DNA from 4 places in the Verrucosispora sp. NA02020 genome. Region 1 is predicted to be linked to each of the others. Evidence: riboswitches for the same ligand, from Rfam matches in the RefSeq annotation. Region 1 holds a riboswitch; each other region holds the start of a gene.
What was found. A riboswitch is a leader RNA that binds a small molecule or an ion and turns the genes downstream of it on or off. The one in region 1 is predicted to bind cyclic di-AMP.
Positions count from the first base shown of each region.

Region 2: it holds a riboswitch for cyclic di-AMP, as region 1 does, so the genes downstream of both, HUT12_RS09915 (C39 family peptidase) here and HUT12_RS00415 (NlpC/P60 family protein) in region 1, are expected to answer to the same signal.
Region 3: it holds a riboswitch for cyclic di-AMP, as region 1 does, so the genes downstream of both, HUT12_RS03220 (hypothetical protein) here and HUT12_RS00415 (NlpC/P60 family protein) in region 1, are expected to answer to the same signal.
Region 4: it holds a riboswitch for cyclic di-AMP, as region 1 does, so the genes downstream of both, HUT12_RS25490 (hypothetical protein) here and HUT12_RS00415 (NlpC/P60 family protein) in region 1, are expected to answer to the same signal.

Region 1 is NZ_CP054923.1:92,305-97,927, reverse strand. It holds gene HUT12_RS00430 (zinc metalloprotease) at 1-253, shown strand, start outside; gene HUT12_RS00425 (pyridoxamine 5'-phosphate oxidase family protein) at 321-854, opposite strand; gene dcd (dCTP deaminase) at 934-1,512, shown strand; gene HUT12_RS00415 (NlpC/P60 family protein) at 1,568-2,608, opposite strand; cyclic di-AMP (ydaO/yuaA leader) riboswitch at 2,621-2,757, opposite strand; gene HUT12_RS00410 (NlpC/P60 family protein) at 2,937-3,950, opposite strand; gene HUT12_RS00405 ((Fe-S)-binding protein) at 4,203-5,623, opposite strand, start outside.
Region 2 is NZ_CP054923.1:2,256,979-2,262,601, forward strand. It holds gene HUT12_RS09900 (acyltransferase) at 1-1,091, shown strand, start outside; gene HUT12_RS09905 (hypothetical protein) at 1,216-1,665, shown strand; gene HUT12_RS09910 (hypothetical protein) at 1,843-2,598, shown strand; cyclic di-AMP (ydaO/yuaA leader) riboswitch at 2,915-3,056, shown strand; gene HUT12_RS09915 (C39 family peptidase) at 3,273-4,142, shown strand; gene HUT12_RS09920 (CDP-glycerol glycerophosphotransferase family protein) at 4,286-5,623, opposite strand, start outside.
Region 3 is NZ_CP054923.1:678,760-684,382, forward strand. It holds gene HUT12_RS03200 (hypothetical protein) at 1-432, opposite strand, end outside; gene HUT12_RS03205 (hypothetical protein) at 636-1,061, opposite strand; gene HUT12_RS03210 (MarR family winged helix-turn-helix transcriptional regulator) at 1,151-1,486, opposite strand; gene HUT12_RS03215 (carbonic anhydrase) at 1,682-2,380, shown strand; gene HUT12_RS03220 (hypothetical protein) at 2,464-3,480, opposite strand; cyclic di-AMP (ydaO/yuaA leader) riboswitch at 3,484-3,615, opposite strand; gene HUT12_RS03225 (YibE/F family protein) at 3,782-5,161, opposite strand; gene HUT12_RS03230 (metal-sensitive transcriptional regulator) at 5,547-5,623, opposite strand, start outside.
Region 4 is NZ_CP054923.1:5,727,288-5,732,910, reverse strand. It holds gene HUT12_RS25505 (STAS domain-containing protein) at 1-40, shown strand, start outside; gene surE (5'/3'-nucleotidase SurE) at 44-868, opposite strand; gene HUT12_RS25495 (1-phosphofructokinase family hexose kinase) at 865-1,830, opposite strand; gene HUT12_RS25490 (hypothetical protein) at 2,066-3,151, opposite strand; cyclic di-AMP (ydaO/yuaA leader) riboswitch at 3,156-3,288, opposite strand; gene HUT12_RS25485 (AAA family ATPase) at 3,453-5,567, opposite strand.

The DNA.
Region 1 (5,623 bases):
CGAGGTCGGTCACTGGCTGAACCTGTACCACACGTTCCAGGGCGGCTGCTCGGGCAGCGGCGACCAGGTTTCCGACACTCCGGCGGAGGCGTCGCCGGCCTACCAGTGCCCGACCGGTCGGGACACCTGCTCCACCGCGGGGCTGGACCCGATCACCAACTTCATGGACTACACGTACGACACCTGCATGTACCAGTTCACCCCGGGCCAGGCGACCCGGATGATCAACGCGTGGAACACGTACCGCGCGTAGCGCGGCAGTCGTCGGCGCGTACCTCCGGTGCCGGTCCCGTCGTCAGGCGGGACCGGCACCGGTCGGTTCAGGCGGCGCGGACATGTCGGGCCGCACGGGTCCGGTGGGGCGTGGGCCGGGCGGCCTGCGGGGTGGCGCCGGCCGGGTCGAGCCAGACCTGCACGGCCGGCTCACCGACCAGCCCGCCGGTGGCGGCGCGCTCGTGCCGGGCGAGCATCGCCACGTCGACGGTGAACTCGAACAGACGCCAGTCGGCGTGCGGGGCCGCGCGGGCCGCGAGCGCCAACCGGGCCACCGTGGCGTCGTCGGTGACGGGTCGGGCCCGGCCGGCGACGTACGCCTCGTCGTCGCTCTCCTCCGCCGGGAACGAGTGGAGCGCGTAACGCCCGTCGCGTTCCAGGTCGCGCCGCTTCGGCGAGTCGATCACGAAGCAGAACAGACCGTCGTCGGTGATCACCGGTGAGACCGGGTGCACCCGGGGCCCGCCGTCGGCGCGGACCGTGGCCAGGTAGCCGAAGCCCGGGCCGTACTGCTGCATGAGAAGGCGGATCCCGTCGGCGAGTCGGGGCTCGTCGACGGCGAAATCGGACCAGGAAGCCATGCCGACATCCTATCGAACATACGTTCTAAGCAGGTAGTCCGACACGCAGGTCACGACTACCGGCCGCTATGGTGTGGCGATGCTGCTCTCCGACCGTGACCTGGTCTCCGAGATCAAGGCCGGCACTCTGGCGCTGGAGCCCTTCGAGCCCACCCTGGTGCAGCCGTCCAGCATCGACGTACGCCTGGACAAGCTCTTCCGGGTGTTCAACAACCACCTCTACACACACATCGACCCGGCCACCCAGCAGGACGATCTCACCTCGCCGGTGGAGGTGCCCGACGGCGAGCCGTTCGTGCTGCACCCGGGCGAGTTCGTGCTCGCCTCCACGCTTGAGGTGATCTCGCTCGGCGACCAGCTCGCCGGCCGGCTCGAAGGCAAGTCCAGCCTCGGTCGCCTCGGCCTGCTGACGCACTCCACCGCCGGCTTCATCGACCCCGGCTTCTCCGGCCACGTCACGTTGGAACTGTCCAACGTGGCCAACCTGCCGATCATGCTCTGGCCCGGCATGAAGATCGGTCAGCTCTGCATCTTCCGGCTCGCCTCGCCCGCCGAGCACCCGTACGGCTCGCTCGTCTACGGCTCGCGCTACCAGGGGCAGCGCGGCCCGACGCCGAGCCGTGCCTGGCAGAACTGGCGTACCTGGCCGACCCGCTGACCACCGGCGGGCCCGCGCCGCGCGGACGCGGGCCCGTGGTCGTCCGCCCGGGGACTCAGCCGGGCCGACCGAAACTGTGGATCGGACTGGTGTCCATCCGCTTCATCGCGATCGGCTTGCCGGCACGGGAGGCGTGCACCACCCAGCCGCCGCCGACGTACATCCCCACGTGGTGCAGGTCGCGGAAGTAGAAGACCAGGTCACCCGGGCGCAGGTCGCCGCGACTGACCGAGGCGGTGACCTGCCGCTGCCGCGCCGCGTTGTGCGGCAGCGACACCCCGGCCCGCGCCCACGCGGCCAACATCAACCCCGAGCAGTCGTACGCGTGCGGCCCCTCGGCACCCCACGAGTACGGCTTGCCGATCTGGGCGCACGCGAAGGTGACCGCCTCGCCGGCCGGGCCACCCGGGTAGGTGGCCGGACAGGGCGCCGGCCGCAGCGGACCACCACCCCCGTCGTCGTACGCCCGCAGCCGCAACCGCTGCAACCGGTCGATCTCGGTGTCGATCTGCCGCCGCTTCGCGGCCAGGTCGGCTTCGGTACGGGTCAGCTCGACGATGGTGCGGTCCAGTCCGGCTCGGGCGGCGGCGAGTTCGTCCCGCAGTTCACTCGCCTGGCGTACGTCCTCCTGTTGGAAGCGGGCGTACCGGTCGAGCAGGCCGAGCTGGGCGACGACCTCGCTCGGGGACCGGCTGCCCAGCAGCGTGTTCACGGCGCGGACCGGCTCGCCCCGGTACGCCCGCGCGGCCAGCGCGCCGACCCGCTTCATCGCCTCGTCCACCTGCAGTTGCAGCGGGGCGATACGGGCGGTCAGGGCGTCCGCCTCCCGGCGGGTGCCGGCCAGGTCCTGTCTGGTCGCGTTGTGTCGTTCGATGACGGCTTCGAGCCGGTTCCAGTCCTCGTCGATCTGGCGCTCGATGTCGTCGACCGTCGGGTCGGCGTGGGCCGCCGTCGCGCCACCGGTCAGCAGGACGGCGGTCGCGGCGAGTGCGGCGAGTGCGGTGGTGCAGCGGTACCAGCGGAATCGCGGCGCAGCCGTCGTCGGGCCGGATGTCCCCGGCCGGTACGACGGTGGCCGCGGGGCATGGTGTGCCACCGGGCTGCGTACTCCTTCTTCCCAGACCGCCTACCGGGTTAGCTGACGGGTTCGGGCGGGAAGGGGACGCCCTACCGCGACCATCGCGGACTCACCCCGGAAACCTGGGTCCCCGGCTCGCTCGGACAGCGACTCGGCGGTGTCGGACCGTCACCGCCCCGGATGGGCGGTTGTGCCAGCGGGCCGACGATTGCCCAGCGTAGGGACGACCGGCGTCAATACGCAACACACCCACACCGTCACTCTCGGTGCATTAATCCGACAATGAAGAAGGCCCCCGGTCGCTTGACCGAGGGCCTTCCGTGGTTCCTGCGTACGCGCTCAGGCGTCAGCCTGGTCGACGGAAGCCGGCGACCGGCATCGTCGTGATCGGCGAGACGTTGACCGGGACACCGGCACGCGCCGCGTGCACCATCGTGTTGTTGCCCAGATAGATCCCGACGTGACTCACGTCGCTGCGGAAGAACACGAGGTCACCGGGGCGGGCGTCGGCCCGCGAGATCGCCTTGCCCTCGCGCCACTGGGCGCCGGTGAAGTGGGTCAGGGAGATACCCGCCGCCCGGTACGCGTACTGGGTGAGACCGGAGCAGTCGAACGAGTTCGGCCCGGTGGCGCCCCAGACGTACGGCTTGCCGACCTGGGCGCAGGCGGTCCGGATGGCCGTCCGGGCCGCGTCGCTGACCACGCCGTTGATGGTCGGGCAGTTGGTGGTCTTGACCGTGGTGACCGGCAGGGACCGCTCCAGCCGCTTGATCTCGGCGTCGATCTGCTTCTTCTTCGCCGCCAGCTGCTTCTGCTTGGCCTCCTGGTCGACGATCAGCGCGTCGAGGGTGGCCTTCTGGTCGTCGTACTTCTTGCGGATCTTCATGACGCCCTCGAGCTGGCGGCGCTCCTCCCAGGCGAGCCGGTCGAGGAGGGCCATCTGCTCACCGAGCTGGTCCGGCTTCGCGTTGAGCAGCACCGCGCCGAGTTCCTGCGAGGGGCCGGTGATGTAGTACCGGGAGGCGAGACCGGCGACGCGGTTCATCGCCAACTCGGTCTCCAGGGCCAACGGCTGGATCTTCTTCTCCAGCTTGTCGACCTTCTCGCGGTTGACCCTCAGCTCCGAGCGCACCTTGTTGAACTGCTCGATGGTGGGTTCGAGCTGCTGCCACTGCTTGTCGATCTGGCGCTCGATCTCGTCCACCGACGGCGCGGCGTACGCGGGCGCGGCGACCAGACCGGCACCGACCGCAGCAGCGGCGACCAGGACGACCAGGCGGCGAGCGGCCTTGCGCAGCCCGCGCACGGGGGTGGAACGTCCCGGCGCATGACGATGGAGGGGCATGGTTGCCACCGGCACCGACTCCTTTGCGACCGACCACCGGGCGTCCCGCTAGCGGTAAGGGGCGAGACAGACGACCACGGCGGTCGGTGCCCCACATTAGGGAAGGCGCGCAGCGGAATCAAGGCGACCAACGGCTCATTCACCTTTGTGCGACCGACCGCACACAAAGGGTGTCGACCAATTCGTTACAGTTATCTACGCCAATATAAAAATCGGGACGTGTCGGCATCCGTACAGATGCCCGACACGTCCCGACGTTCGCGCTGGTCAACCGGCGACCGGCTCGCCCTCCTCGGCGCCCCGGGCCTGTTCCGGCTTGATCGAACGCAGCAGCACGCTGGCCACGTCGACCACCTCGACCTGGTCGCCGGCGCCCTTGCCGTTCACTCCGTCACTCAGCATCGTGGAGCAGAACGGACAGCCGACCGCGACGGTCTTCGCACCGGTGGACATGGCCTCCTCGACCCGATCCACATTGATCCGCTTGCCGATCCGCTCCTCCATCCACATGCGCGCGCCACCGGCGCCGCAGCAGAAGGAACGCTCGCTGTTGCGCGGCATCTCGACGAGGTCGTTGTCGGCGCCGACGGCGCTGCCCAGCACCTCGCGTGGCGGGGTGAAGACCCGGTTGTGTCGGCCCAGGTAGCACGGGTCGTGATAGGTGACGCCGCCGTCGACCGGCTGCACCGGGGTCAGCTTGCCGGTGGCGACCAGGTGCGCCAGCAACTGGGTGTGGTGCACCACCTCGAACTCGCCGCCGAGCTGGCCGTACTCGTTGCCCAGGGTGTTGAAGCAGTGCGGACAGGTCGCGACGATCTTGCGCTTGGCCTTCTCGCGACCCTCGAACGCCTCGTTGAGCGTCTCCACGTTCTGCTGGGCGAGCATCTGGAAGACGAACTCGTTGCCGATCCGGCGGGCCGGATCGCCCGAGCAGGTCTCGCCCTCACCGAGGATGGCGAACGAGACACCCGCCTCGTTCAGCAGCGTGGCGACCGCCCGGGTGGTCTTCTTGGCGCGGTCCTCGAAGGCACCGGCACAGCCCACCCAGAACAGGTATTCGAAGTCCTCGACCTCGCCGACCCGGGGCACCTCGAAGTCGAGGCCCTTGGTCCAGTCCTCCCGGGTGTTCTGCGGCGCGCCCCAGGGGTTGCCCTTGTTCTCCAGGTTGCGCAGCATCACGCCGGCCTCGGAGGGGAAGTTCGACTCGATCAGCACCTGGTAGCGGCGCATGTCGACGATGTGGTCGACGTGCTCGATGTCCACCGGGCACTGCTCGACGCAGGCGCCGCAGGTGGTGCACGACCAGAGCACGTCCGGGTCGATCACGCCGCCCGCCTCGGCGTCGCCGATCAGCGGCTTCTCCGCCTCGGCGAGGGCCAGCACGTCGAGGTGGGCGAGCTGCGCGGCGGTGGCCTTCTCCTCGCCGGTGAGGTCCTTACCGCCGCCGGCCAGCAGATAGGGCGCCTTAGCGTACGCGTGGTCGCGCAGGCTGAGCACCAGCAGCTTCGGCGACAACGGCTTGCCGGTGTTCCAGGCCGGGCACTGCGACTGGCAGCGGCCGCACTCCGTGCAGGTGCTGAAGTCCAGCAGGCCCTTCCAGGTGAACTGCTCGACGTGCGCGACGCCGAACTGGTCCTTCTCCGGATCGGCCTCCTCGAAGTCCAGCGGCTTGCCCTCGCTCGTCATCG
Region 2 (5,623 bases), 2.2 Mb from region 1:
AGATCTTCACCCTGGGCCTGTCCGGGGTGCAGTTCTTCTTCATCCTCAGCGGCTTCGTGCTGGTCTGGTCGGCCCGGGTCGGTGACTCCCGCCGCCGGTTCTGGCGTCGTCGGCTCGCCAAGATCTATCCGAACCACCTGGTGTTGTGGGCGCTGGCCATGCTCGCGGCGCTCTGGTTCGCCGACCCGATCAACCCGGTGGCCGCGCTGGAGAACCTCTTCCTGCTCCAGGCATGGGACCCGCGACCGGGCTACTTCTACAGCGTCAACAACGTGAGCTGGTCGCTCTCCTGCGAACTGTTCTTCTATCTGTGCCTGCCGTTGGCGTTGCCGCTGATCCGACGGGCCAGGCCGTGGATGCTGTGGGCCGTCGTGATCGCCATGCCGTTGCTGATCCTGGCGCTCTGGCCCGGACAGCAGTTGGTGCCGGAGCAGAGCCGGTGGTGGTTCGCCCAGATCTTCCCGCTGGTGCGGTCGCTGGAGTTCTGGATGGGTGTGGCCGCCGCCGAGCTGATGCTGCGCGGTCGCTGGCGCGGGCCCCGGCTGCCGCTGGCCACCGTTATCTTCGTCGCGACCTGGGTGGCGGCCTCGCAGTGGATCCGGGCCGAACTCTGGGCGGCACTGCTGTCGGTGGCGTACGTCCTGGTGATCGCGGCGGCGGCCGACGCGGACGTGCACGGTCGCCGTTCGCCGCTGCGTTCCCGGCTGATGGTCTGGCTGGGCGAGGTCTCGTTCGCCTTCTACCTGGTGCACGTCTTCGCGATCATGACGATCCTGCGGCTCACCGGAGACTGGGGCACCGGCCTGCCCGGCTGGTGGGGAGTACCGGCGGTGATCGGGTTCCTGCTGCTCACCCTGGCGCTGGCCGCGTTGCTGCACCGCTACGTGGAGCAACCGATGATGCGCCGACTCGCCCCGAGCCGCGCTGCCGCCGGCCCCGCCGCCCCGCCTGGTGGCGGGTCCGCCGAGCCTGCGGGACCGTCCGCAGATCCGCCCGCCGGATCGCCCGCTGGCCCGCCCGCCGGGCCGCCGAGGCAGCGGGTGCCGGGTGACGAGCCGAGTACGGCAGGTCTCCGCGACCGGGACCGCTGAGTCCACCGTGGACCGTTGTCGTCGACGCCCCGACCTGCTGTTTCGTGTGCCGATTACGGCGCGTCGTCTACCTGACACGCCCGCCGCCGATGCGGTGCGACAGTGGTGGCGGTAGCGTGACCGGGTGCTTCCCGTCGCGCCCGCCCGTCCCCTGTGGTGGCTGGCGCGCTGGGCGACGCGACTGCTGACCGGGTTCGCGGTCGCCGCCGCGTTCACCCTCGGCACCTGGGCGATGCCCGCACTGGCCGCGCCCGCACTGGCCACCCCCGCACTGGCCGCGCCCGCACAGGCCGCGCTCGTCGGGCACCCCGTCGCCGGCCGGTTCGGGTCGGCTCCTCTCCTCGTGCCCTCGCCCCGTGCCGACTGGCGCCCCTCGTCGACGGGTGCGCTGGTCACGGTGTCCGCCACGGGGGCCGTCGACCGCGCCGACGCGCTCGGCGTACCCGGGCTGCCGCCCGAGGCGGGCCTGGCGCAGCGGCCCGCCGTGACGGCGGTGGTGGGCGGCCCGGCGGCGTCCCTCCCGACGGCGGTCCCGCCGGGTGCCCACGGTGCCCGCGCCCCACCCGGCGACTGACCTCACGCCCCGCTGCGGCACACCGACCGGACTCCGCCGCAGCCCGTCCCGCAACGCCCGGGACCTCTGCCCCGCGAAACATCCCGTCACCGCCCCGCCCGGTTCCGACGCGCCGCCGTCGGGGGACCGGGTGCCGGCGGCCCGCTGTCAGCGCACCACGGCCCACGAGGTACCGCCATGGAGAAGACCGTCCTCTACCAGTTCCTGATCGAGGTGCCCCGGGCCGCCGCCATCTGGTCGGTGCTGCTCGTGCTCGCACTGGGCGTGCTCACCGTCCTGGTCGCCCGGCCCGAACCGTCCGGCCCCGACGAGACCGGCCCCGCCGACGACCCCGCCGAGGCCGAGACGGCCGACCTGCGCCGCTACGCCGGTGAGGTGGCGGTGGCCGCCGCCGGGGCCGCACAGAACGCCGCCCGGCGGCGGGACGCGTGGCGTACCGCCCAGACCGCCCTCGACCGTGCCTGGGCCCGCTTCGACGAGGCGGAGAGCCGGGCCCGACGGCTCGCCGGGACCACCGCGCTGCCCGCCCCCCGCACCCCCCGCACCGCCAGCGAGTACGCCGCCCGGGAACGCTGGCTGCACCACGCCGCGATGGTGGCGCACTGGCGCGGTGACCTGTCGGCGCGGCAGCTCACCGACGTGCTGGCCCGGCGGGCCGGCTGGGACCCCCGCCTGCACCCGGCCGCACAGGAGGTCGTGCTGGCCCGGGTCGTCCGGGACAACCACCGGGCCACCTACCGGGCCGCCGCCGAGCGGGAACGGGCCGCCTGGCGGGAGACGGAACGGGCCACCGAAGCGGCCCGGGTGCTCTCCGCCGAGGCGTACGCCGCCGCGCAGCGCCTGCGACCGAACCCGGTGCCGGCACCCGCCGTGACCACCGCCGCGCGTCCGGCCGCTGCGGCCCTGCGCTGGCGTCCGGCGCGCGTGGGGTGACTCGGGCGAGACGCGCGGAGCCCCGGTAATCCAGCCTGATCGGGTGAGCCCGGTCACACCGATCGCCGGAACGGACGGTGGTGCCGCAACCGCCCGAGACGTGACGTGATGTCCGGAGGCATTGTCCGGGGGTGGTCCGGTTGTCACCGCCCGTTACGTCGATCACCGTCGGTCCTGTTGCGGGACATCGATGACCGAACGCCCGAAAATCACTGAGCTGGATCATGTTTGCGCAGGTCAGAGCGGGTTGGCAGGGCAATGACCGACCAGTAATGTCGGCCCGTCCGATGCGGTAACCGATCGCAGGAGGCGACGCCGCATCGACCCGCCTAATCGTGGTCTCACGAACCGGGGACCCACCGCACCTCTGGGGTGAATCCGCGAGCCTCGGCTCGCGGTAGGGCCAACTTCCCGCCCGAACCCGTCAGCTAACCCGGTCGGCGGTGTCGGAAGGAGCTTTCCTCTCGTGCATCCCCTTGTGATACCCCTCTTGTTCCTCCACGGCACTGCGGTGCCCGCGCTCACCGGGCCGTCGGCCGCGAGCTGACTGCGGCCCCCGCCCGGCCCCGACCGGGCGAAGCCCCTCGCACGGCCCGTCCGCCCACTCGGGCGGTCCTCGGCATGTCCTGTCGAGCTGACCGCCGGAGCGGATCGCCGTGCCTCCCCGAGCCCCCGTGGAGGACTCCGTGAAGCAGACCCTGACGCGCCAGCTACGCCGGCTGGCCACCGAACGCCCCTACCAGGTCGTCGCCGCCTCGGCCGCCGCGCTGGCGCTGGCCACCGGCACCGGTGCCGTACTCGTCGGCACCGATGACGCCCCGACGACCGCGCACACCACGACCGCCGTCGCCGAGATGCGGGGCGACACCGTCGCCTCCCGCGCCGACACCCGCGCGGAGCCGACCCCGTCGACCCCGCCGGGCAGCGCGGCCCCGAGCAGCGCCGCACCGTCACCGTCGCCCTCGCCCACGCCGAAGGCCACCTCGGCGGCCCCCTCGCCGGTGGCCGTCAGCGAGAAGACCGCACCGAAGCCACCGACGCGCAAGGTCCTGGACTACGACTTCCAGGCCCAGACCACCGGCTACTACTGCGGCCCGGCCGCGGTACGCAACGCGCTCAGCGCCGCCGGGGTCGACCGTGACCAGGACACCCTGGCCGCCCAGCTCGGCACCACGTACGCCGGCACCAACTCGGCTCTGGACACCACCCGGGTGCTCAACGCCACGCTCAAGGGCGAGCCGTACTCGACCACGATGCTGCGGGGCGGCTCGGCCACCCCGACGCAGATGGACCAGCTCCAGGCCGACGTGGTGGAGGCGATCACCGACGGGCGCGGTGTGGTGGTGAACGTGGCCGGCAGCGCCACCGACACCGACGGTGGCTGGCACTCCTTCCCCGGCGGCCACTACGTCGCCGTGGTCGGTTACGCGGACGACGGTCGACTGGTCAAGATCGCGGACTCGGCCGACGCCTCGTACTACTCGTACTGGATGAGCACCACCGACCTCGCCCACTGGGCCGCCACCCGCGGCTACTCCTCCTGAGATGTAAGGACGAGATGTAAGGACCGGATGTAAGGAAGGGTCCCCTGCTATACACCAGGCGATAGCAGGGGACCCTTCCTTACTTCTCGGTCTACAGGTCTGACCGAGTACGCCCACCGCTCACCACGGCCGCTGCTGCGCGCTCAGGGGGCGGTCGGCAGCGCCGCGTCGTCGGTCGTGGTCCGTGGCGCCGGGGCGGTCCAGGCCGGGTCCAGTTCCCGCCGGGCGGCGGAGAGGAACGCCTCGGCGTACGAGTCGGCGGGGAAGTCGCCCAGGTAGCGCCGCCGGGTCGCCCAGCGTGCCTCGGCGAGCGGATCGGTGTCGAGCAGCCGCGTCAGCACGTCGTCCAGGTCGGCAATGTCCCGCCGCAGCACGTAGCCGGTGGCGGCGAGGGGGAACCGTTCGACGAACCGGTCACCGTCGACGCCGGTGTCGGTGACCGCGTAGGGCTTGCCCGAGTACAGCCAGTCGGAGACCACCCCGGAGACGTCGGAGACCAGCGCGTCCGCCCGGTTCACCGACTCGGCCAGGGTGAGCCGGCTGGCGGCGGCGCCGAAGACGTGCTGGCGGCCGGTGCGGGAGCGGTCGGCGGCGAGCAGTTCGTGCAGCCGGGCCAGGCGTCGGGCCGAGCCCGGGTGCTGGTTGGTGTAGGGGTGGGCGCGCAGGATCACCGTGGCGCCCCGGTCGAGCAGCCGCCGCAGCAGCGTCTCGGCCATCGGCAGGGAGCAGTAGTCGGCGTCGGCGTGGTGGCCGGTCCAGGTGGGGGTGTAGAGGACCGTGGGGTTCGTCAGCCCCCGGGTCGGCTGGTGGCGTACCTCGATCGCCTCGACCTGCGGGCGGCCCACCACCACGAACTTCTCGGCCGGGATCTCCACCCCGGCGCGGGCGTACCGGTCGACGGCGGCCTCGCCGGCCACGAAGATCCGGTCGAAGATCGCCGACACCGGGTTGGCGCTGGGCGCCTTGTCGCTGTCGCCGTGGTGCAGTTGGACGTGGGTGAGCTGGGTGAATCGGATGCAGTGGCTGTTCTTCGCGCCGTGGTTGACGTAGAACGCCACCCGCAGGCTCGGCACCAGCACCTCGTCCATGGTGCGCAGGGTGGGGCAGTAGACCACCGGTGCGGTGGTGGCCGCCGCGACGGCGGGCAGGAACTCCGGTTCCCGCAGCATCACCACGAACGGCCGTCCGATCCGTTCCAGGTACGGCAGCCACATGGTGACCTGGTACTCCGAGCCGGGCGGGGCGGAGAAGTGCAGCACGAACTCCGGCTGGTGCCGGCGTAGCGCCCGGGTGACCGCCGACCCGCCGGCCGTCGGCCGGAACCGGCGGCGGGCCAGGTCGAGGGCGACCGCCCCGGCGGCGGCACCGACCGGCAGGCAGACCAGCAGGGCGACCACGGCGGGCAGCCCGGCCAGGGCGGCCACGGCCAGGGCGGCGAGCAGCCCCGCCACCGCGTCGTCGAGCCGGGCGGCGACCTGCGG
Region 3 (5,623 bases), 590 kb from region 1:
CCGGTGCAGCCAGCGCTCCCGGTCGGCGTACTCGGCGGGGGTGCGCGGGGTCTGCGGCAGCGGCATGCCGGTGGCAGCGGTGAGTCGGCGGACGTCCGCCTCCGCCGTCTCGTACGCCTGCCACGCCTGTTCGGCCTCGTCCTGCGCGGCGAGCCACTCCTCGCGGCGGCGGCGGGCCGTGGCGTCGGCGCGGTCGGCGGCGACGGCGACCTCCTCCGCCCAGCGGTCCTGGTCGCGCTGTTCCTCGGTGTGCTCGGTGCGACTCGGCAGTGCCGCCTCGCGGATCCGGGCGCCCGCGTCGAAGCGCAGGAGTCGTCGGGGGCGCAGCAGCAGGGCGGCGATGGCCAGGATCACCACGCCCAGCAGGGTCAGCCAGATCACGGCGGCCCGGGGGACGTCGGGCAGGACGTAGGAGAGAGCGGTTCGCATCATCAACACCTCTCGCGGTCGGATGAGGGTCGTCGACTGGGCAAGGTCTGTGGTCGCCGAGGGCGGCGACAGGACGGCGGCGGGGCCGGACGGGTCCGCGACGGCGGTGTGCCCGGGACGCTCGGCGACGGTCGGTCGGGATCGAGGTCGGGGCCGGGTCGGCGGACGGGCGCGGGCCGGAGGGCGTCCTGGGGGCGGGCCGTCGGTCAGGCCGCCGGTGGACCGCGACGGAGCGGCTCGCCGTGGCCGACGGCGAGCCGCAGCGCGGCGGGCCGGTGGACCGTGGTGGTGCCGGCCGAGCCGGACTCGGCGGCGGGCTCGGGGTGGGCCGGCGGCGCGGTCGGCGCCGTGGGCTGCGTCGGCGACGTCGACAGCGCGGCGGACGCCCGCACGTGCTCGGTGACCGGTGCGACCGTGCCCGGCCAGGTCGGCACGTCGGCGGTGACGGACCAGGCGCGATGGTCGGCGACGGCATGGGTCGGCTGGTCGCCGGTCGGGCGCAGTGGCAGGTCGGCGACGGCCGTGCCGAGGCCGACCGCCACCACGAGGGCGGCCAGTGCCAGCCGGGTCAGCTCCCGCAGCGTACGCAGCGTCGCCGGCCACAGGGGACGGGCGAGCACGGCGGACGACACGTGTTCAACCTATCGTTTCGGTGCGGAGAACGCATTGGCGCAGCCCCCGTCGGGTCGGTGAACCACGCCACGTCGTCGACTGTGGACGGTCAGCGATCGCCGTTCGCGGTCGAGGGCGCGTCGGTGAAGAGGGCGAGCAGGTCGCCGATGTGGCGGTCGGCCTCCGCCGGGTGACGGAACCGCCCGGCCGGGTTGAGGGTGTACTCGTTGCGGCGGCCGACCCGGGTGCGGTGCAGATAGCCGCCCGCCTCCAGGTCGGCGACGATCGCCTGGGCGGCGCGTTCGGTGACCCCGACCTCACCGGCGACGTCGCGCAGCCGGGCGGTGGGGTTGCGGGCGATGGCGAGCAGCACGTGCGCGTGGTTTGTCAGGAAAGTCCAGTTCCGGGTGCTTTCTCGCTCGTCTGAGGTCGCCATGCCCGCCATCGTATGGCCTGCCCCTGACGTACTCGGGCTGCGCCCGCACCCGCCCGCGCCGGTTGGCAAGCGTTCTGGAATACATGAAATGCAGATCACGCATAGCTTGACGCGCCTTGCGCTGCGTGTGACGGTTGGTGGCAGCCCGTGGCCAGCGCCGGCCGGGATGACCAGGCATTCCACCGAGAGGCGAGGTGACGCCGGATGAGTCGACCCGGAACGATCGGAGCGCAGCCCGGTCCCGAACGCGAGTACCTGACCGCTGACCTTCCCGGCTCGCGGGAGCGCGCCCTCGCCGAACTGGTCGCCGGAAACCGCCGCTTCGTCAGCGACACGCTCCGGCACCCCAACCAGAACGCCAGCCACCGGGCCGCCGTCGCCGCCGAGCAGCACCCCTTCGCGGTGATCGTGGGCTGCTCCGACTCACGGTTGGCTGCGGAGATCATCTTCGACCGTGGGTTGGGTGATCTCTTCGTGGTCCGCACCGCCGGCCACACCATCGGCCCCGAGGTGCTGGGCAGCGTCGAGTACGCGGTGAGCGTGCTGCGTACCCCGCTGGTGGTGGTGCTCGGGCACGACTCGTGCGGTGCCGTCCAGGCGGCCCGTGCCGCGGCGGCCACCGGGACCGCGCCGACGGGCCACCTGCGTGCCGTGGTGGACGCGGTGGTGCCCAGCCTGCGCCGGGCCGAGCGGGCGGGGATCGACGACCTGGACGCGATCGTCGACATCCACATCGCGCAGACCGTCGAGGCGATGCTGGAGTCCTCCGAGGCGTTGGCCGCCGAGGTGGCCGCCGGCGGGTGCGCGGTGGTGGGCATGTCCTACCGACTGGCCGCCGGTGAGGTGCGGACCGTCGCGGCGGAACCCGCCGAGATGGCGGGCGTGGTCACTCCGGTGGGCTGACCCTCGGGCCGCCCACCGACACGGACGACGAGGGCCGCTCCGCCAGACGGCGGAGCGGCCCTCTCAGGTCGCCGGGACGCTGCTCAGAGCAGCGACACGTGTACGTGGTCCGTGTGGTTGGACGGGCCGCTGTAGGACCGCCACCGGTTCTCGGTCGGGAACCAGATCTGCCGGTTCCAGATCACGTAGTAGATGCCGAGCCGGTCGGCGTTGCGGACCAGGAAGGCCGCCAGGTTGTTGCCGTAGATCCGGGTGTCGTCGTTGTGCCAGGGGCTGAACCCGCTGTTCTGCAACGACCAGTCACAGGCCCGGCCCTTCGGGTGCTCGAACTTGTCACCGGGTCGCCAGCAGCCGACGAAGCGGTTGAAGCCGGCCCGCTTGACCTCCTTGTACATGTGCAGCGTGCGCGGCGTGATGCAGCCCGACGTGGTCGGGTCGTTCTGGTTGCACGACTCCGCCTTCCAACTCCCGTCGGACGCGCGGTTCGGTGCCACCCGGGCGACCGGTGAGGTGGCGGCCACCAGGCCACCGGTCAGGCTCTCGCCACCGACCAGGCGGAGCGACTTCTCCGCCTCGGTCTTCTTACGCGCCATGTCGTTGGTCAGCTTCTGCTGCTCGCGGACCTCGGCGTCGGACGCGAGCTTGGCCCGGTCCGCGCGCTCCCGGATCGCGTTGACCTCGCCCAACTTCTTGTCGTTGAACAGGTTCAACTCGTCGAGGGCGGAGGCGCGGTCCATGAACGAGTCCGGGGCGTTGCTCTGCAACAACATCGCTATCGCACCGACCCGGCCGGTCCGGTACGACTGCGTCGCGATCTCGGCGACCTGCGGCCTGAGCGCTTCGAGGTCGGCCTGTGCGCGACGCAACTCGACGTCGAGCTTGAGCTGCCGCTTCTTGGACTTCTCCAGCTGGTTCTTGGCCTTGGAGAAGTCGCGGTTGGCCGACTCGATCAGGTCGTTGAGCATCGGCGGGTCGTCGTCGTGCTCGGCGGGGCTGGGTGGGTTCGGCGCGGCCATGGCCGGCAGAGGTCCGGCGAACACGGCGAACGCGGCGAACACGGCCACCACGGGGGTCATCCAGCGGCGTAGGGGTGCCGTCACTTCTTTCCCTTCCATCGACCGCCGACCGAGTTAGCTGACGGGTTCGGAACGGAAGTGGCCCCTACCGCTGACGCGGATTCACCCCACCTACCTGGGTCCCCGGCTCGCCTCGCGGCGATTGGGCGGTGGCACCGCAGGCGCCGCTGCGCGCCTTCGGCGGTGACCGGCAGTGAGGTTACCCGAGAGTCCATGTCGGTCTCTACGCCCCGAACCTGACTAGATGCGTCATTTCGTAATCGCGATGGGTGACCAACGACACGGGCACGAACCGTGTCGGCAGGGGCGGTCACGCTGCGGGGTGTCACCATGTGGTGTCCGTGCTCCTGTCCGGATCGGGCCACCGCGAACCGGTGGCGGGGGATGTGTCACGCGCACGCGCGGTGCTGAGTGCGTGCAGTGCCTCGGACCGGTCCGAGCCGGGCCGGGGAGTCGGTGGGGTGGGGCCGTCGCCGTCCGGCCCGTCGTCGTGGCCGCCGGGTCCGCCGGGCTCCGGCGTGTCCCGCCGCCCGGCGGTGACCACCAGCGCGGCCAGGGCGGTCGTCAGCGGTACGGCGGCGACCAGCCCGAGCGTGGCCACCACGCTGCGGACGATCTCCTGGGTGAGGAACTCGCTGGTCACGATCTGGCCGAGCGCGCGGGTGTCGGCGGTGAGCAGGAGCAGCAGCGGCAGCGACGCGCCCGCGTACGCCAGCACGATGGTGTTCACCACCGAGGCGATGTGGGCCCGGCCGACCCGGGTCGCCGAGCGGTACAGCTCCCGGCGGGTGAAGCTCGGGTTGGCGTGCCGCAGTTCGGTCACCGCGGCGGCCTGGGTCACCGTGACGTCGTCGAGCACGCCGAGCGAGCCGATGATGATGCCGGCGAGCAGCAGGCCGTGCAGGTCGACGTCGCCCCGGAACATGGAGAGCGTGGTGGCGTCCTCGCTGCCGAAACCGGTCAGGTGGGTGGCCCGGGTGGCGGCCAGCCCGAGCAGGCCGGTGAGCACCAGGCTGCCGAGCGTGCCGAGGACGGCCACGGAGGTCTGTGCCGAGATGCCGTGCGTCAGGTACAGCACCACGAACATGATCAGTGCCGCGCCGACGATGGCCACCACCAGCGGCGGCTGGCCGGCGCTGATGCCGGGCAGCACGAAGGTGAGCAGGATGGCGAAACTGGCCGCCAGGCCGCCCAGCGCGGCCAGGCCGCGCAGCCGTCCGAAGGCCACGATGGCGGCGGCGAACAGCACCGCGAGCCAGATCAGCGGCTTGCCCCGCTGGTGCTCGGCGATGTTGTAGCTGCTGATCGAGGGATCCTCGGGATCGATCAGGGAGACCAGGATGATCGCGTCGCCGACGCTGACCCGGGGTGCCCCCGGCCCGTCCGGCAACGGCGTCTGCACGTCCTGACCTTCGTCCGGGCCGCTGTCGACCCGCACGGTGACCGTGCCGCACTGCTGCCCGGCCGTGGTCGGGGTGCCCTCGGGCACGACCGGGTTCGGTGGACAGGGCTCGTTCACCACCCGCGTGACCGTGCCGTGGTATCGGGGCAGGTCGTCGGCGGCCTCGGGCCGGGGCGGGTCCGAGGGCCAGAGCACGAGCGCGGCGACCAGGGTGGCGAGGAAGAGGGGGACCACCGTCACGATGAGGATCCGCCGCACCCGGGGTGGGGTGGGCGGAGCGGAACGGGTGTGGTCGGCGCCCATTCATTGTCTCCCAACGATTCCAAGGCGAACTACGTACCGGCGGGCGAGATGGTTCAGCGCCGCCGGTCGGCCACGGCGGCGGGCATCCGGAATGGCCCGAGCGTGGCAGGATGGCTGCGTACCGTGAGGGCGGGGCCGGCTCTCGGCAGCCGCAGCAGGGCTGCGGCGGGGCGGTCGGCACCCCGTGGGGTATGGCGGCGGGCCGCCGGAGGGCTGCTGCGGCGGTGGTGCGTGCCCGACGGCGGGCGGGGGCCGGGAGGTCTCCGGATCGGCTGGCCATCGTGGCGAATGGTAGCCAGGTCGGCATCGGAACGCAGGTCGCGAGCGTGTGTCGGATGCCGGGCGTCGGAGCCGACACCCGAGGCGGGCGTGCTGGTGGGGCGGGTCAGCCGCGCTTCATCAGACGGCCGACGGCGGCCATCATCTCGGAGGCCATCTCGTCGGCGCGGCCCTCGGCGGCGC
Region 4 (5,623 bases), 5.6 Mb from region 1:
CGGCGCCACCGCCACCCCCGAGGTCCTTCCCGGCGGCTGACCGTCAGTCGCCGTCGAGGCCGGACAGGTTCACGTCGGACACCTCGGTGACGGCGCGGACCGCCGTCACCGTGGCGTACCCGTCGGCGAGCCACGCCAGGTCGGTCCCGGGCTGCACCGACTGACCGGGCTCCTCCAGCGCGGTACGCACGAAACCGTGGCCGGACTCGGCAACGGTCATCTGCACCTGGCCGAAGGTCGCCAGCCCCGCCCGGCGTACGCCCCGCAGCCGCTCCAGCGGCACGTCCGGCGAGTTGACGTTGAGCACGCTCTCCACCGGCCCGGCGGTCAGCCGGGGGAGCAGGTCCAGGGCCACGTGGGCGGCGGTGGCCCAGTTCCGTTCGGCGTCGCGTACCCGGGCTGCGGCGGCCACCGCGGCGCCTCCGCTGACGGCGGTCGCCTCACCGACGGAGAGCACGTCCAGCGACACCGCCAACGCCCGGCAGCCGTTGGCGGCGGCGGTGAACGCCGCACCCACGGTGCCGGAGTGCAACACCGCCCGACCGGCGTTCGCCCCCCGGTTGATCCCGGAGAGCAGCACCGACGGCGGGGGCCCGAACGCGCCGTGCACGGCGATCAACGCGATGAAACCGGGGGACCCGCCGACCCCGAAGGCCGGCACCCCGGCCAGCTCCGGCAGCGGATGCTCACGGACCACCACCTGCCCGTCCTGCTCCAGCGCGCTCATCGCGGCGCTGGTGCCGCTCGCCTCCTCCAGCGGCGCGGCGACCACCACGTCCAACCCCCGGTCGACGGCGGCCCGGGCCAGCGCCTGGATACCCGGCGCGGCGATCCCGTCGTCGTTGGTGATCAGCACCCGCAGCGTCATGCGCCACCCACCCGGTGGGCCAACTCGTCGGGGGTGGTGCGTTCCTGCCGGCGGACTCCGGCGGGCTCCAGGCGTACCCGGTCCACCAGCCCGGTGATCGAGTCGAGCCGCCCGGTGCCCAGCCCGTGCCGGGTGACGTTGAGCGCGCCGGCCGCCGCGCCGGTCCGGATCGCGGTGCGTACGTCGCCGCCGCGCGCCACCACGGCGGCCACGCTGGCGGTCATCGAGTCACCCGCACCGCGCGGGTCGGCCGCCTCCAGGCGCGGCATCCGCACCTCGAAGACCTCGCCGTCGACGAGGGCCAGCGCGGGCTTGTCGGCGCGGCTGACCACCACGTTCTCGGCACCGTTGGCGTGCAGGTCGTGCATCGCCCGGGTGAGCTGCTCCTCGTCGTCGTCGGTCGCGAGGCCGTCGGCGATCAGCTCCTCGTGGCTGACCTTGACGAAGAAGACCCCGCTCTCCAGCACCGCCGTCAGGTGGTCACCGCAGAGGTCCACCACCACCCGGCTGCCGTTGGCGCCGAGGTCGGCGGCGAAGCGGCGGTACAGGTCGGCGGGGACCAGCGACGGGTCGTTCGGGCCGCTCAGGATGCTCACCGCCGCGCGCAGTCCCTCGCCGAGCGCCAGGTTGTAGAGCTCGTCCAGCTCGTGCCGGCTCAGCGGCTGCCCGGTCACGTCGACGAGTTCCTGCCGGGTGCCGTCCCGGCGGTCGTGCACGTACCCGCCGCTGCCGCCAGAGTCCCGCGCCACCACCTTGAGGTCGACGCCCTCGCTGACGAGCAACGGCTCCAGCACCTGCCCGATCTCGCCGCCGAGCGCGGTGCAGAGCACCACGTCGACACCGTGGGACAGCACCATCCGGGCCTGCCAGACGCCCTGACCGCCGGGGTGCAGGTGCAGCTCCGGCGTCTCGTTGGGCTGGTCGATGGTGACCGTGAGCAGGGGGGTCGGCGCGAAGACCATCACATGGCCGGTCGCCGCGCTCACGACACACCGTCGCACTGGGTCCGCTGCGGTCCGCTCATAACCGTTCCTCCCGGTCGCCACGAAATGTCCGCTTCGATGTCGACGGTAACGAAGGTGGCGCGAGAGCGCGCGGCGACGGGCGGGTGGATTCGAGGCGGGCGCGTCGGGGTGCGGGAACGACGACGCCGGGTGGACCCACCCGTGAGGGCGGCCACCCGGCGTGTCGTGCGGGTCAGTACACCGAGAGGTGCACGTGGTTGGTGTGGTCGCTGGAGGGGTCGCCACGCGCGCCGCTGTACGTCCGCCAGCCGCTGCTGGGCAGCCAGATCTGCTTGTACCAGATCACGTAGAGCACGGCGAGACGGTCGGCGTTGTTGACGTAGAACGCCGCCAGGTTGTTGCCGTACGTCCGGTCGCCGCCGGTGGCGGCCCCGCCGAAGCCGTTCTTCTGCGCCGCGAAGTCGCAGGCCCGCCCCTTCGGGTGCTCACCCGAGCCGCCAGCGCGGTAGCAGGAGACGTACCGGGTGAAGCCGGCCGCCTTGGCCTGGTTGAGCGCGTGCAGGGTGCGCGGGGTGATGCAGCCGTTGGCCGGCGTGGGGTCGTTGACGCTGCACGACTCGGACGGCCAGGAGCCGTTGGAGTTGCGGGGCGCCGGCTTGGCCGTGGGGCTGCTGGAACCGCCGCTGCGTGCCGGGGCCCGACTGGCCCGCTCCTCCGCCGCGGCCCGCTCGGCTGCCCGCTCCTCCCGTTCCTCGGCCACCGTCAGCGAACGCTCGGCCTGCTCCTTGCGCTTGGCCATCACGGCCACCTGCTTGCGCTGCTCCTGCACCTCGACGTCGAGGGCCTGCTTGGTCTTGCCGACCTCGTCCCGGCTGGCCCGCAGGTCGCGCAGGGCGCGCTCCTCGTTGGCCGCCACCGCGTCCAGTGCCGCCGCGCGGTCCATGAAGCCGGCCGGGGATCCGCTGTTGAGCAACGCCGACGCGGCACCGAGTCGGCCGCTGCGGTACGCCTGCGCGGCGATCTCGGCGACCTTGGTGCTGCGTTCGGTGAGCTGGCCCTCGGTCGTGGTGAGCTGCTCGGCCAGCTTCTTCTGCCGGTCGACCGAGCGGTCCAGGGCGGTCTTGGCGTCGAGGTAACCCTTGCTGGCCGCCTCCAACTGGGCGCGCAGCGCCGGGGTGCCGCCCTCGTCGCCGACGTCACCGGGAGCCGCGGAGGCGGCGCTGAACGGCGCCAGCGCGGCGCCCAGGGCAAGGGCGAGCCCCGCGGCTATCAGGGCCGCCATACGGGCGGCCGGTCTCACGGTTGCCACTGCTGGCATGCACATGTCCTTCCGTCAGCCGCCGACCGGGTTAGCTGACGGGTTCGGGACGGAAGATCCCTACCGCTGGACGCGGATGCACCCCTGGAACATGGTTCCCCGGTTCGCCCTGGCGGGCGATTAGGCGGCGGTCACCGCCGGCACCGTCGAGTGCCGCCTGGCGGAGGCCGGGTCCGAGCCTACCGGTGCTGGTGGGACCCGTGCAGCCGGTGTGACTCCTGGTGTTCCCCTGATCACGAGTAAACCAGACATAAGGTATGTTTGTTGCTTTTTCGCCAAGCGAGGTCGGTGGCCTCCGGGCTCAGCCTGTCGGTTCGATAGTGGTCAGCCGCTGGGTGGCCCGGGACAGGGCGACGTAGAGCGTACGGACACCGGAGCCGGGATCGGCACGGATCTCGCCGGGGGCGACCAGCACCACGCCGTCGTACTCCATGCCCTTGGCCTCCAGGCTGGTCACCACCTGGAGACGCTCGCCGCCGAGCCCACCCAGCCAGGCCGCGACCTCGTCCCGACGCGGCACCGGCGTGATCACCCCGACGGTGCCCTCGACCTCGCCGAGCAGCGCGCTCGCGGCGGACGTCACGCCGGCCGCCAACTCGGCCGCCGGCACCACCAGATCCACCGGGTCGACCCCGGTGGTCCGCACGGCGGTGGGCAGGGACAGGTCCGGGTACGCCCGGCGGATCTCGGCCGCTGCCACCGCGAAGATCTCCGCCGAGTTGCGGTAGTTCGTGGTGAGCGTGAACCGGTGCCGCCGACGACGACCCAACGCCTGGTCCCGGGCCCGGGACAGCTCCTGCGGATCACCCGTCCACGCGGTCTGCGCCGGGTCGCCCACCACCGTCCACGAGGCCAGCCGACCGCGCCGGCCGATCATGCGCCACTGCATCGGTGACACGTCCTGCGACTCGTCCACCACCACGTGCGCGTAGTCGCGGTAGTCCTCCGGCCGCTCCCGCGCCGCCTGGCGGGCAGCCCGCTGCCGGTCGGCGTACGTGCTCAGCTCACGAACCCCACCGGCGAGCTGGAACGGGTCGCGCTTCTGGCGGGCCGGACGCACCGGCTTGCCGAGCAACGCGTCCAGCTCGTCGAGCAGCGCCGCGTCGGCCACCGTCGGACCCTCGGCGGCCAGCCCCCGGTACGCCTGCTCCAGCAGCCGGATCTCGGCGCGGGACAGCAGCCCGGCGGCGTACCGGCGCAGCCGTTCCGGATCGGCCAGCCAGCCGAGCACGTGCCGGGGATGCAGCCGGGGCCACCACGCCTTGAGGAAGTCCCGGAAGTCCGTCCGGTCGATCAACTCGTCCTCGAAGGCCCGCTGCTCGGGCAACCGGGCGACACCCAACCGGCGGGCCTGTGCCCAGAGCGCCGCCAGGACGTCGTCGAAGCCGGCCCGGCGTACCTCGTTACGCCGCGCGCCCCGGGCCAACGCCCGTTCCCGGATGGCGTCCAGCTCGGCCCGCTCCAGCCGCAGCAACTGCCCCCGGTAGAGCAGCCGCAGCTCGGGCGGGGAGTCGGGTACGCCGTCCCGGGCCGCCCGTTCCAGCAACCGGCGCATCCGCAGCGACCCCTTGACCGCCGCCACGTCGACCGGGTCGGTGCGGGTGGCGACCAGCCCGGGAAAGAGCGTGCCCAGCGAGTGCAGCGTGGCGGTCTCCTCGCCGAGGGACGGCAGGACCGAGGCGATGTACTCGACGAAGACCGAGGAGGGGCCGACCACCAGGATGCCGCCGCCGGCATACCGGCTGCGGTCGGAGTAGAGCAGGTACGCGGCGCGGTGCAGCGCCACCGCCGTCTTGCCGGTGCCCGGCCCGCCGGAGACCAGCGTGACCCCGGAACCGGGGGAGCGGATCGCCTCGTCCTGCTCGCGCTGGATGGTCGCCACGATGTCGCGCATCCCCCGGCCGGTGGCCCGGGACAGGTTGGCCAGCAGCGCGCCGTCGCCCACCACCGCCATCTCCGCCGGTGCGGCGTCCGGGTCGAGCAGGTCGTCCTCGATCCGGGTGACCCGCTCCCGGCTGGACTGGATCGTCCGGCGGCGTACCACGCCGAGCGGCTCGGCCGGGGTGGCCTGGTAGAAGGGGGCGGCGGCCGGGGCACGCCAGTCGACCACCAGCGTGGCGGCGTCCTCGTCGCGGATACCGAGCCGCCCGACGTGGAACACCTGCCCGTCGCGCAGGTCGAGACGGCCGAAGACGAGCCCCTCGTACTCGGCGTCGAGCACGTGGCGGCGCTGCGCGGCGTGGAACACCATCGCGTCCCGCTCGACCAGGGCGCCGAAGTTGCCGACCCGGGCCAGCCGGTAGCCGTCCCGCTCGGCGCGGACCGCCGCGCGTCGCAGCTCGGCCAGTCGTGCGTACACCCGGTCGAGATGCCGCTGCTCGACGGCGATCTCCCGGTCCAGGGTGCTCTGGTCCACCGCTTCGTTCTCCTCGTCACGCCGGCCCGGCCAACCGCACGAGATTACGCCCCACC